DNA from 2 places in the Dermacoccus sp. UBA1591 genome. Region 2 is predicted to be linked to the other one. Evidence: predicted binding sites of a transcription regulator. Region 2 holds the regulator's gene; the other holds the start of a gene.
The links. Region 2 encodes LexA, which represses DNA repair genes until DNA is damaged. Its sites were predicted from a motif close to TCGAACANNTGTTCGA; they were not measured.
Positions count from the first base shown of each region.

Region 1 (4,413 bases), on a different contig from region 2:
TGTTGTTGCAGCCGACGGAGATCGACACCCAGCCGGAATAGGCCGAGTCGCGACGCGTGGGGAGCGTCGAGGGGAAGACCTCGAGGCTCTCGAGGATCTCCACCTGGGCCTCGGCGTTGTGACGGGCACGATCGAGCAGGGCGGGCAGCGAGCCGACGTTGTGCGTACCGAAGACGACGTCGACCCACGGCGCGCGCTCGACGATCGTCGCGCGGTCCTTCTGCGCGAGGCAGCCGCCGACGGCGATCTGCATGCCCGGCGTCGCGTCCTTCGTCGGACGCAGGTGCCCGAGGTTGCCGTAGAGCTTGTTCGCTGCGTTCTCGCGGACGGCGCACGTGTTGAACACGACGAGATCGGGGTTCTCGGAGCGCTCCGTCTCCGGAAGCGCCGCGAAGTCGGTGTAACCGGCCTGTTCGAGCAGCCCCGAGATGCGCTCGGAGTCGTGGACATTCATCTGGCACCCGTGGGTGCGCACCTCATACGTCTTAGCCATGGCTGTCCAAGTCTACGCCGGTCGGCGTGGTCGGGTTCCGGGGCGCTACGGGGCCTGATTCGTGCTCGCTCATGACGCTTCCTCCTGCACCTGACGGATGACGGACCACACGAGCTCGCCCGAGTAGCCCTTGCGAGCGAGCAGCCCGGCGAGGCGGCGCGTCTGCGTCGGCTCGTCAAGCCGGCTCATCGTCACCATCTTCTTGCGCGCCAGGACGAGAGCGTGCTCGCGTTCGACATCGTCGTCGACCTGTTCGAGCGCGACGGTCGCGACGTCGTCGTCGATGCCCTTGCGCTTGAGCTCCTGACGCAGCGCGCGACGGGCGAGCCCCCGGGAGGCGAGCTTCGAACGCACGAGCATGGCGGCATAGGCCTCGTCGTCGACGAGCCCGACGTCCTCCATGCGGTCGAGGACGACGTCGATGACGTCCTCGCTCACCTCCTTCTCACGCAGCTTGTCGGCGAGCTGCGAGCGGCTGCGCGGCATCGCCGTGAGCTGCGTGAGGACGATCTCGCGCGCGTACCCGATCGGGTCCTTCTCGCGCTCAGCTGCCTCGGCTTCCCGTCGCGCCGCTGCCCGCTTCTCGCGCCGCTCGGCTTTCTCGGCCCACGTCAGCTGCTCCTTGGCCTTGCGCTTGGCGCCTGAGCGCGCGCCTACGCCCGAGGACGAGGCGCCGAAGGACGACGTACCGAACGATGATTGGCCGTACCCGGACGCCGAACCGCCCTGGCGCCGGCGCCCGGCGCGGCCGGGCCGGGCGCTGGCGTTGTCGCCGTCACCACTGTCGTCACCGGCGAAGCGGCTTTCGTGGCCCGCCGAGCCGAAGGGACGAGCGACTCCGGCGGCAGGGTCGCCGGTCGACAAGCCGCGCGCCGTGGCCGGTCGCTCGTCGCCCCACGTCTGTGACGCGGCGAGGCTCGCCTCGCCGACGTCGACGGGGTCGACGAAGTCGGGCAGCCCCAGAGACTGCCTGACGTCGTCAGGTCGTGAAGGCATGTGTCGCGCTCACCGTCTCCCACACGCGGCGACGTCGATCCCCGGTCGGAGCAGAGGCGTCACCGCCGCGTCGTGGCGTCGATCAGAAGTCGACCATGACCTCGGCGTCGATGGGCGCGTCCGGGTCGAGGCCCTCGAGCACCGCGTCGTCGTCCGGGATGATGCCGAGCTTCTTCTTGATCTTGAGCTCGAGTTCATCGGTGAGCTGCGGGTTGTCCTTGAGGAAGGTGCGGGCGTTCTCCTTGCCTTGCCCCAACTGGTCGCCCTCGTACGTGTACCAGGCACCCGACTTGCGGACGAAGCCCTGCTCGACACCCATGTCGATGAGGCCACCCTCGCGCGAGATGCCCTGGCCGTAGAGGATGTCGAACTCCGCCTGCTTGAACGGCGGCGCCACCTTGTTCTTGACGATCTTGGCGCGAGTGCGGTTGCCGACCGGCTCCGAACCGTCCTTGAGCGTCTCGATGCGGCGCACGTCGATGCGGACGGACGCGTAGAACTTGAGGGCCTTACCACCGGTCGTCGTCTCCGGGGAGCCGAACATGACACCGATCTTCTCGCGCAGCTGGTTGATGAAGATCGCCGTCGTGCCGGTCGAGTTGAGCGCACCGGTGATCTTGCGCAGCGCCTGCGACATGAGGCGCGCCTGCAGACCGACGTGGCTGTCACCCATCTCGCCCTCGATCTCCGCGCGGGGCACGAGCGCAGCGACCGAGTCGATGACGATGATGTCGAGCGAACCGGAACGGATCAGCATGTCCGCGATCTCGAGCGCCTGCTCACCCGTGTCGGGCTGGCTGACGAGCAGCGAGTCGGTGTCGACACCGAGCTTGCGGGCGTACTCCGGGTCGAGCGCGTGCTCGGCGTCGATGAAGGCCGCGATGCCGCCGGCCTTCTGCGCATTGGCGACGGCGTGGAGCGCGACCGTCGTCTTACCCGACGATTCCGGGCCGTAGATCTCGACGACACGGCCACGGGGCAGGCCACCGATGCCGAGCGCGACGTCGAGCGCGATCGAGCTGGTGGGGATGACCTCGATCGGAGGACGCACGTCCTCGCCGAGGCGCATGATCGAGCCCTTGCCGTGGGCCTTCTCGATCTGAGCCATCACGGTGTCGAGCGACTTGATCTTGTCGCCCGATGCTGACGGGTTGGGGGTGGTGGGTGCCTTGGCCATGGCCCTTCTCCTTCGAAATCGTGGGTGGTCGCGCCTACCGGCGATCGACGAGGAGGCCGACGTGCTGGGTGACCTCGTGTCGAATCAGACGCTAGATGCGACCACCGACAACACCGGAATCACGGGCCACGCACGCTGTGGAGAAGGGTTCCCCGGCGTCGCATCTGTGGACCACATTACACGAAATAGAACACGCGTTCGAACAACGTCGCGTGGCGTGTCCGCGTGCGGTCGACGAGCCACCTCAGACCCGCGACGGCGGCACCCGCCATTCTCGTTCCGCTCACCCCTACCCACTGCCGGGACGACCCGCCCGGCTCATCGGAACCGAGACGGCCTCACTCGAACGGGTGGTCGATGACGGGCCGGTCGCGGCCCAGGCGGCGCTCCTCGGGGATGTCGAAGGCGTCGCACACGGCCAGCCAGACCCGTCGGGCGGGGACGCCTGCCGCGAGCGCCTCGTTCGCGGTGCGCCCGTCGAGCGCGCCGAAGACGTGGCTGCTCGCCACCATCGAGCCGTAGGCGTCGCCGAACTCGTCTGCCATGAGGCGGTTGAACTCACTCTCTCGCACCCCGCCACCCTCGCCCACGGGCCACTGCGGGGGCAACCTGACGGGGCGAAAACCGCGAAACGACGGGGTTGTCGGCGCCGCGTGGCACGCTTGGGCGCATGAACAGCCCTGTCGTCGAACGTTTCTGGCCGGCCACCCGTGAGTGGTTCACGGGCACGTTCGGCGCACCCACCCCCGCTCAGGAGGGCGCGTGGGAAGCGATCAGTGAGGGGCAGCACACGCTCGTCGTCGCCCCGACCGGTTCGGGCAAGACCCTGAGCGCCTTCCTGTGGGGGCTCGACCAGGTCATGCACGCAGGCGACGACGCGCAGCCCGACGCCGACCACCGCTGCCGGGTCCTGTACGTCTCGCCGATGAAGGCCCTCGCCGTCGACGTCGAACGCAACCTGCGCTCCCCCCTCGTCGGCATCCGTCACGCGGCGACGCGCCTCGGCCTGAGCGAGCCCGAGGTCTCGGTGGCGGTGCGTTCCGGCGACACGACTCCGAAGCAGCGGCGCGACTTCGCGAGCAAGGGCGCCGATGTCCTCATCACGACCCCGGAGTCGCTGTTCCTGCTTCTGACGAGCAACGCGCGCGAGCGGCTGAAGGGCGTGCAGTACGTCATCATCGACGAGATCCACGCCGTCGCGGGCACCAAGCGTGGCGCGCACCTCGCCGTCACGCTCGAACGCCTCGACGAGTTGCTCGACTCCCCCGCGCAGCGCATCGGCCTTTCGGCCACCGTCCGCCCGATCAGCGAGGTCGAGCGCTATCTCGCCGGCGGGCGCCCCGTCACGACGGTCGCGCCGCCGATCACGAAGACGTGGGAGCTCGACGTCGTCGTCCCCGTCGAGGACATGGCAGACCTCGCCTCCAGCCCGCGGGACGACGACGCCTCGTTCGACGATCACGCCCCGGAGCGGACGGCGTCGATCTGGCCCCACGTCGAGGAACGCATCGTCGACCTCATCGCCGCGCACACCTCGACGCTCGTGTTCGCCAACTCGCGGCGACTCGCCGAGCGTCTGACGGCACGCCTCAACGAGATCTGGGCCGAGCGCCTCGACGCCGCGGCGCAGGCGGAAGCGCTCGGCAGCTCAGCCGGGGCAGACGACATCGACCTCGACGAGGCCGATCTGAACGACGACGACGCGATCGACGCAGACGCGGACAAGCCAGCGCAGGCATCGTCGAGC
Region 1 is NZ_DCNR01000034.1:6,714-11,126, forward strand. Features, by position in the region: gene miaB (tRNA (N6-isopentenyl adenosine(37)-C2)-methylthiotransferase MiaB) at 1-493, opposite strand, end outside; gene B2284_RS03740 (regulatory protein RecX) at 563-1,489, opposite strand; gene recA (recombinase RecA) at 1,572-2,597, opposite strand; gene B2284_RS03750 (DUF3046 domain-containing protein) at 3,005-3,238, opposite strand; gene B2284_RS03755 (DEAD/DEAH box helicase) at 3,337-4,413, shown strand, end outside.
Region 1: a site for LexA is predicted at 2,853-2,868, ahead of recA (recombinase RecA). Genes of this name have one in related genera too.

Region 2 (4,413 bases):
GCGTTCGATCGTGACGCCGCCGGTGCGGCGTCCCGTCTTGGCGCGGGCCTTCGTCGTCTCGGTCATGACCGTGAGCCTCCTGGCAGGTGGGGTGAGCTGGTACGTGAGGGTGATCTGGGGGGCGCGCCCTCGGCAGGCGCGCGGGGTCAGGACGCCGAGGCGGCGTACTGACGCAACTCGCTGACCGCCGTCTCGAAGTCCTCGAGCGATTCGAAGGCCTGGTAGACGGAGGCGAAGCGCAGATAGGCGACGTGGTCGAGTTCGCGCAGGGGCCCGAGGATCTCGATGCCCACGTCATGGGCGTCGATCTCGGCGGAGCCCTTCGAGCGGATGGACTCCTCCACCTGCTGGGCGAGAACGGCCAACTGGTCGTCGGTGACCGGGCGGCCCTGGCACGCCTTGCGAACCCCGGACATCACCTTGTCGCGCGAGAACGGCTCGCTGACCCCGGAACGCTTGACGACCGTGAGACTTGCGGTCTCCATCGTCGAGAACCGCTTGCCGCAGTTCGGGCACTGACGGCGCCGCTTGATGCAGGTGCCGTCCTCGCTCGAGCGCGAATCGACGACGCGGGAGTCGGTGTTGCGGCAGAACGGACAGTGCACGTCAAACCTTCCGACGGGGCTGGGAACACTCGGGACGACGGCGCTCCACCCCGGGATTCCGGCCTCAGAGCGCAGATGCACATCAGCGGAGGAGAATCAACATCTAGGGGGAAGCGGGGGCCAAAGCCCCACATGTAGAGATATTAGGCCCCTGAGACCCGACGCGCAACAGCACCGAGGCCGCGTCTACTCGCCCTGCGCAACCTCGCGACGACCCCCGCCACTCGTGCGCCGCGGAATCCTGCGCCAGCCGGGGGGGAGGCGACTCACGCCCCCTCGAACCCTCGAACCCGACGATGGCGATCGTCACACTTCACGGTGCGGGGATGATCACCTTCTGGCCGGCCTGCACCTGCGACGAGCCGAGGTTGCTCTCGTGCTCGATCGCGACGACCGCCTGGTCGTTGCGCACGCCCGGCATCTCACGCGCCGCGATCTGCGAAAGCGTCTCCCCCGCGCGAACGGTGACCTCGTGCCGCTGCGTACCGTCGACACCGCTCGCCATCGCCCGGCCCGCGAGGATGGCCCCCGCCACGACGACGAGAGCCACGCACACGGCCGTGAAGCGACGACGGGCGAAACGAACGCTCTGAGAGTTCGTGACGACCTGCACCGCGCCACCCGTGGGCACGAGGTGGAGGTGCGAGCGGGATGCCGCAGCGTCGACCCGCGCCACGCGGCGCACGTCGACACCCGAACCCAGCACGGGCTCACGTCGAACTGCAGTACTCGAAGCAACCATCGAAACCACTCCTTCTCTCGGGATACCCCCGAGGCGCCGCCACACCGTCACCGGTGCGGCTTCCTCACGCGACCCGGTCAGCCCGGAGGGACCGATCGAACACGCGTGCGATAGAACAATTGTACGACACCCGAACGTGCTTTCGAACGGCGCGCACGGATTTCTTCGTACACATTTTTGAAAAGTGTGTGCGACACCGCGTACTGTGGGTGATGTCAGATACACAAGCACCGCGCACCGACAACCCCGTCATGGCGGGCATTTCCGCCCCGCCGGAGGGTGCACGTGTCGCCAACGCGACCACCGACGTGCGACGAGGACCAGGAGGGGTCACACCATGGGTGACGTTCATTCGATGCAGGAGCGCACGCCGGGCAAGCTGACGCCACGCCAGCACAAGGTGCTCACCGTGATCCGACGTTCCGTCGACGAGCGCGGCTACCCCCCGAGCCTGCGTGAGATCGGCGAGGCCGTCGGTCTGACGAGCCCGAGTTCGGTGGCCCATCAGCTCGCCGCACTCGAGCGCAAGGGATACCTGCGCCGCGACCCGAACCGCCCGCGCGCCATGGAGGTCGTCTCCCCCGACTCGGGTGCGGCGACCCGCGGCTACCGCGGCAACGCCGTGTCTGCGCTATCCGAGTCGCAGCACGACGAGACGGGCTCGGGCGACGAGCGACCCACGCCGTCATACGTGCCGGTCGTCGGCCGCATCGCGGCCGGTGGCCCGATCCTCGCCGAGCAGGCCGTCGAGGACGTCTTCCCGCTACCGCGTCAGATCGTCGGTGACGGCGAGCTGTTCCTGCTGCGCGTCGTCGGCGACTCGATGATCGATGCGGCCATCTGCGAGGGCGACTGGGTCGTCGTGCGACGCCAGGCCGACGCCGCCAACGGGGAGATCGTCGCGGCACTGCTCGACTCGGAGGCCACGGTCAAGACGCTGCGCCGCAGCGAGGGCAAGACGTGGCTCATGCCCGCGAACGAGGCCTACTCCCCGATCGACGGCGACCACGCGAGCATCATGGGCAAGGTCACGGCCGTCCTGCGCAGCATCTGAGGCGCTGGCCGCGCCGCGCGGATCGGTCCAGCGTGTGGTTGCAACTCGACTCTCAGCCCCTTCTGCGCCCCGACGTTCGACGCCGAGACGTCAGGACGTCGCGAGGTCGAGCCCCAGCGCGTCGCACACGGCGGTGAGGGTCGGGCCGAGGGGTTCGCGCACGACGAGGTCGACCCGCTCCTCGCCACGCATCGCGCCGAGCCCGACGAGGGCGACCGGCTTCTGCTGCTTGAGGGCGGCGAGCACGAACCGGTAACCCGACATCACCTTGAGCGAACTGCCGAGCACGAGCACGCCCCGGCAGCGTTCCACTGCCCGCATCTGCGCCTCCACGACCTCAGGAGCGACGGACTCACCGAACATGACGACGTCCGGCTTCACCGTCGTGGCCGTGCAGCGCAGGCACGCCGGCACGATGACACCGCGCTCCAGCTCGACCGCGACGTCCGCGTCGCCGTCGGCGAGCAGGCGCGCCTGCGTCGGCAGCTGGGGGTTGAGTTCGCGCAGGCGTACCTGGAAGCCACGGCGCCCTTCCCGCGTCCCGCACGCGACGCAGACGACGTGCTCGAGCGACCCATGCAGCTCGGTGACGTCGCGGGCACCGGCACGCGCATGAAGGCCGTCGACGTTCTGCGTCACGAGGTGATCGACGAGGCCGCCACCCTGCAGTCGCGCCAGCGCGACGTGCCCGACGTTCGGTTCCGCCGCGTCGAAGATCTCCCAGCCGACGGCACTGCGCGCCCAGTACCGTTGACGCGCCTCGTGGGTGGCGAGGAACTGTTGGTATGTCATGGGAACCGTGCGGCGCGTGCCGTCGGGGCGCCGGTAGTCGGGGATGCCGGATTCGGTCGAGATGCCGGCGCCGGTGAGGACGAAGAGCCCTCCCGCGCGCACGAAATCGGTCAGTTCCGCGACGCCGCTCATCATCCTGCCCCTCCCATAGGTCTGCGTTCGATTGTCTCAACAATGGATAAGAGCACGTTATTCTTGGTGCATGATCGATGCAGCCGGGCTCCGCGTCATGAAGGCGATCAGCGACGAGGGCAGCTTCACCGCCGCCGCTGCCGCTCTCGGCTATTCTCAGCCGGCCGTGTCGCAGATGGTGCGCCGTCTCGAGGAGAAGACCGGGACGGCTCTAGTGGAGCGCCTCGGCCGCTCGGTGCGGCTGACGGAGGCCGGGCAGGTGCTGGCGCGCACGGCGACGCCCGTCCTCAGTGCCCTCGAGGCCGCCGAGAGTGAGGTCGCCGCCATCGCTGGGTTGCGCGCCGGGCGGGTGCGCCTCATGGCGTTCCCGTCGGCATCGTCAACGCTCGTCCCGCGCGCCCTCGCACTCGTCAAGGAGCGGTTCCCAGACGTCAAGGTCAGCTTCGCCGAGGCCGAACCCCCGGAATCCCTGGCGAGCCTGCGTGCCGGCGATTGCGACGTCGCCGTGGCGTTCACGTACGACGACGCGGACCCGCTCCCCGCAGGCGAGGACCTGGACCCGTTCCTCACCCGCGGGCTCCTGCACGACGACGTGCGTCTCGCCGTCCCGCGCGATCACCCCCTCGCCGCAGCCGAGAGCGTCCGCATGGAGGAGCTCAGCGACGCCTCGTGGATCGCGGGGTGCCCCCGATGCCGTGGCCACCTCGTCAGCCTCGCCCAGGGCGCCGGTTACGCGCCCGACGTCGCGTTCGAGACGGAGGACTATGTCACCGTTCTCGGCCTCGTCGCGGAGGGCCTCGGCGTCGCGCTCATTCCCGAGCTGATCCTGCGCTCCACGTCGCATCCGGACGTCGTGACGTTGCCGCTGCTGCCGTCGAGCCGGCGCTGCGTGTTCGCCGTGACGACACCCGACCTGCAGCGGGTCCCCGCCGTCACCGCCACCCTCGAAGCCCTCGCCGACGCGGCAGCACGGGTGCCGAGCGCGCAGCACGCTCATCGCTGAGCCTGCAGGCTGATCGAGCCACCCGTCGCGAGGGCGTCCACGTCACCCTGCGTGTCGGTACGCCACACCCGCGCGTCGTGCCGGG
Region 2 is NZ_DCNR01000112.1:24,731-29,143, forward strand. Features, by position in the region: gene B2284_RS12895 (vitamin B12-dependent ribonucleotide reductase) at 1-66, opposite strand, end outside; gene nrdR (transcriptional regulator NrdR) at 147-605, opposite strand; gene B2284_RS12905 (LysM peptidoglycan-binding domain-containing protein) at 919-1,347, opposite strand; gene lexA (transcriptional repressor LexA) at 1,685-2,401, shown strand; gene B2284_RS12915 (Sir2 family NAD-dependent protein deacetylase) at 2,492-3,325, opposite strand; gene B2284_RS12920 (LysR family transcriptional regulator) at 3,396-4,328, shown strand; partial or broken gene B2284_RS12925 (ComEC/Rec2 family competence protein) at 4,319-4,413, opposite strand, start outside.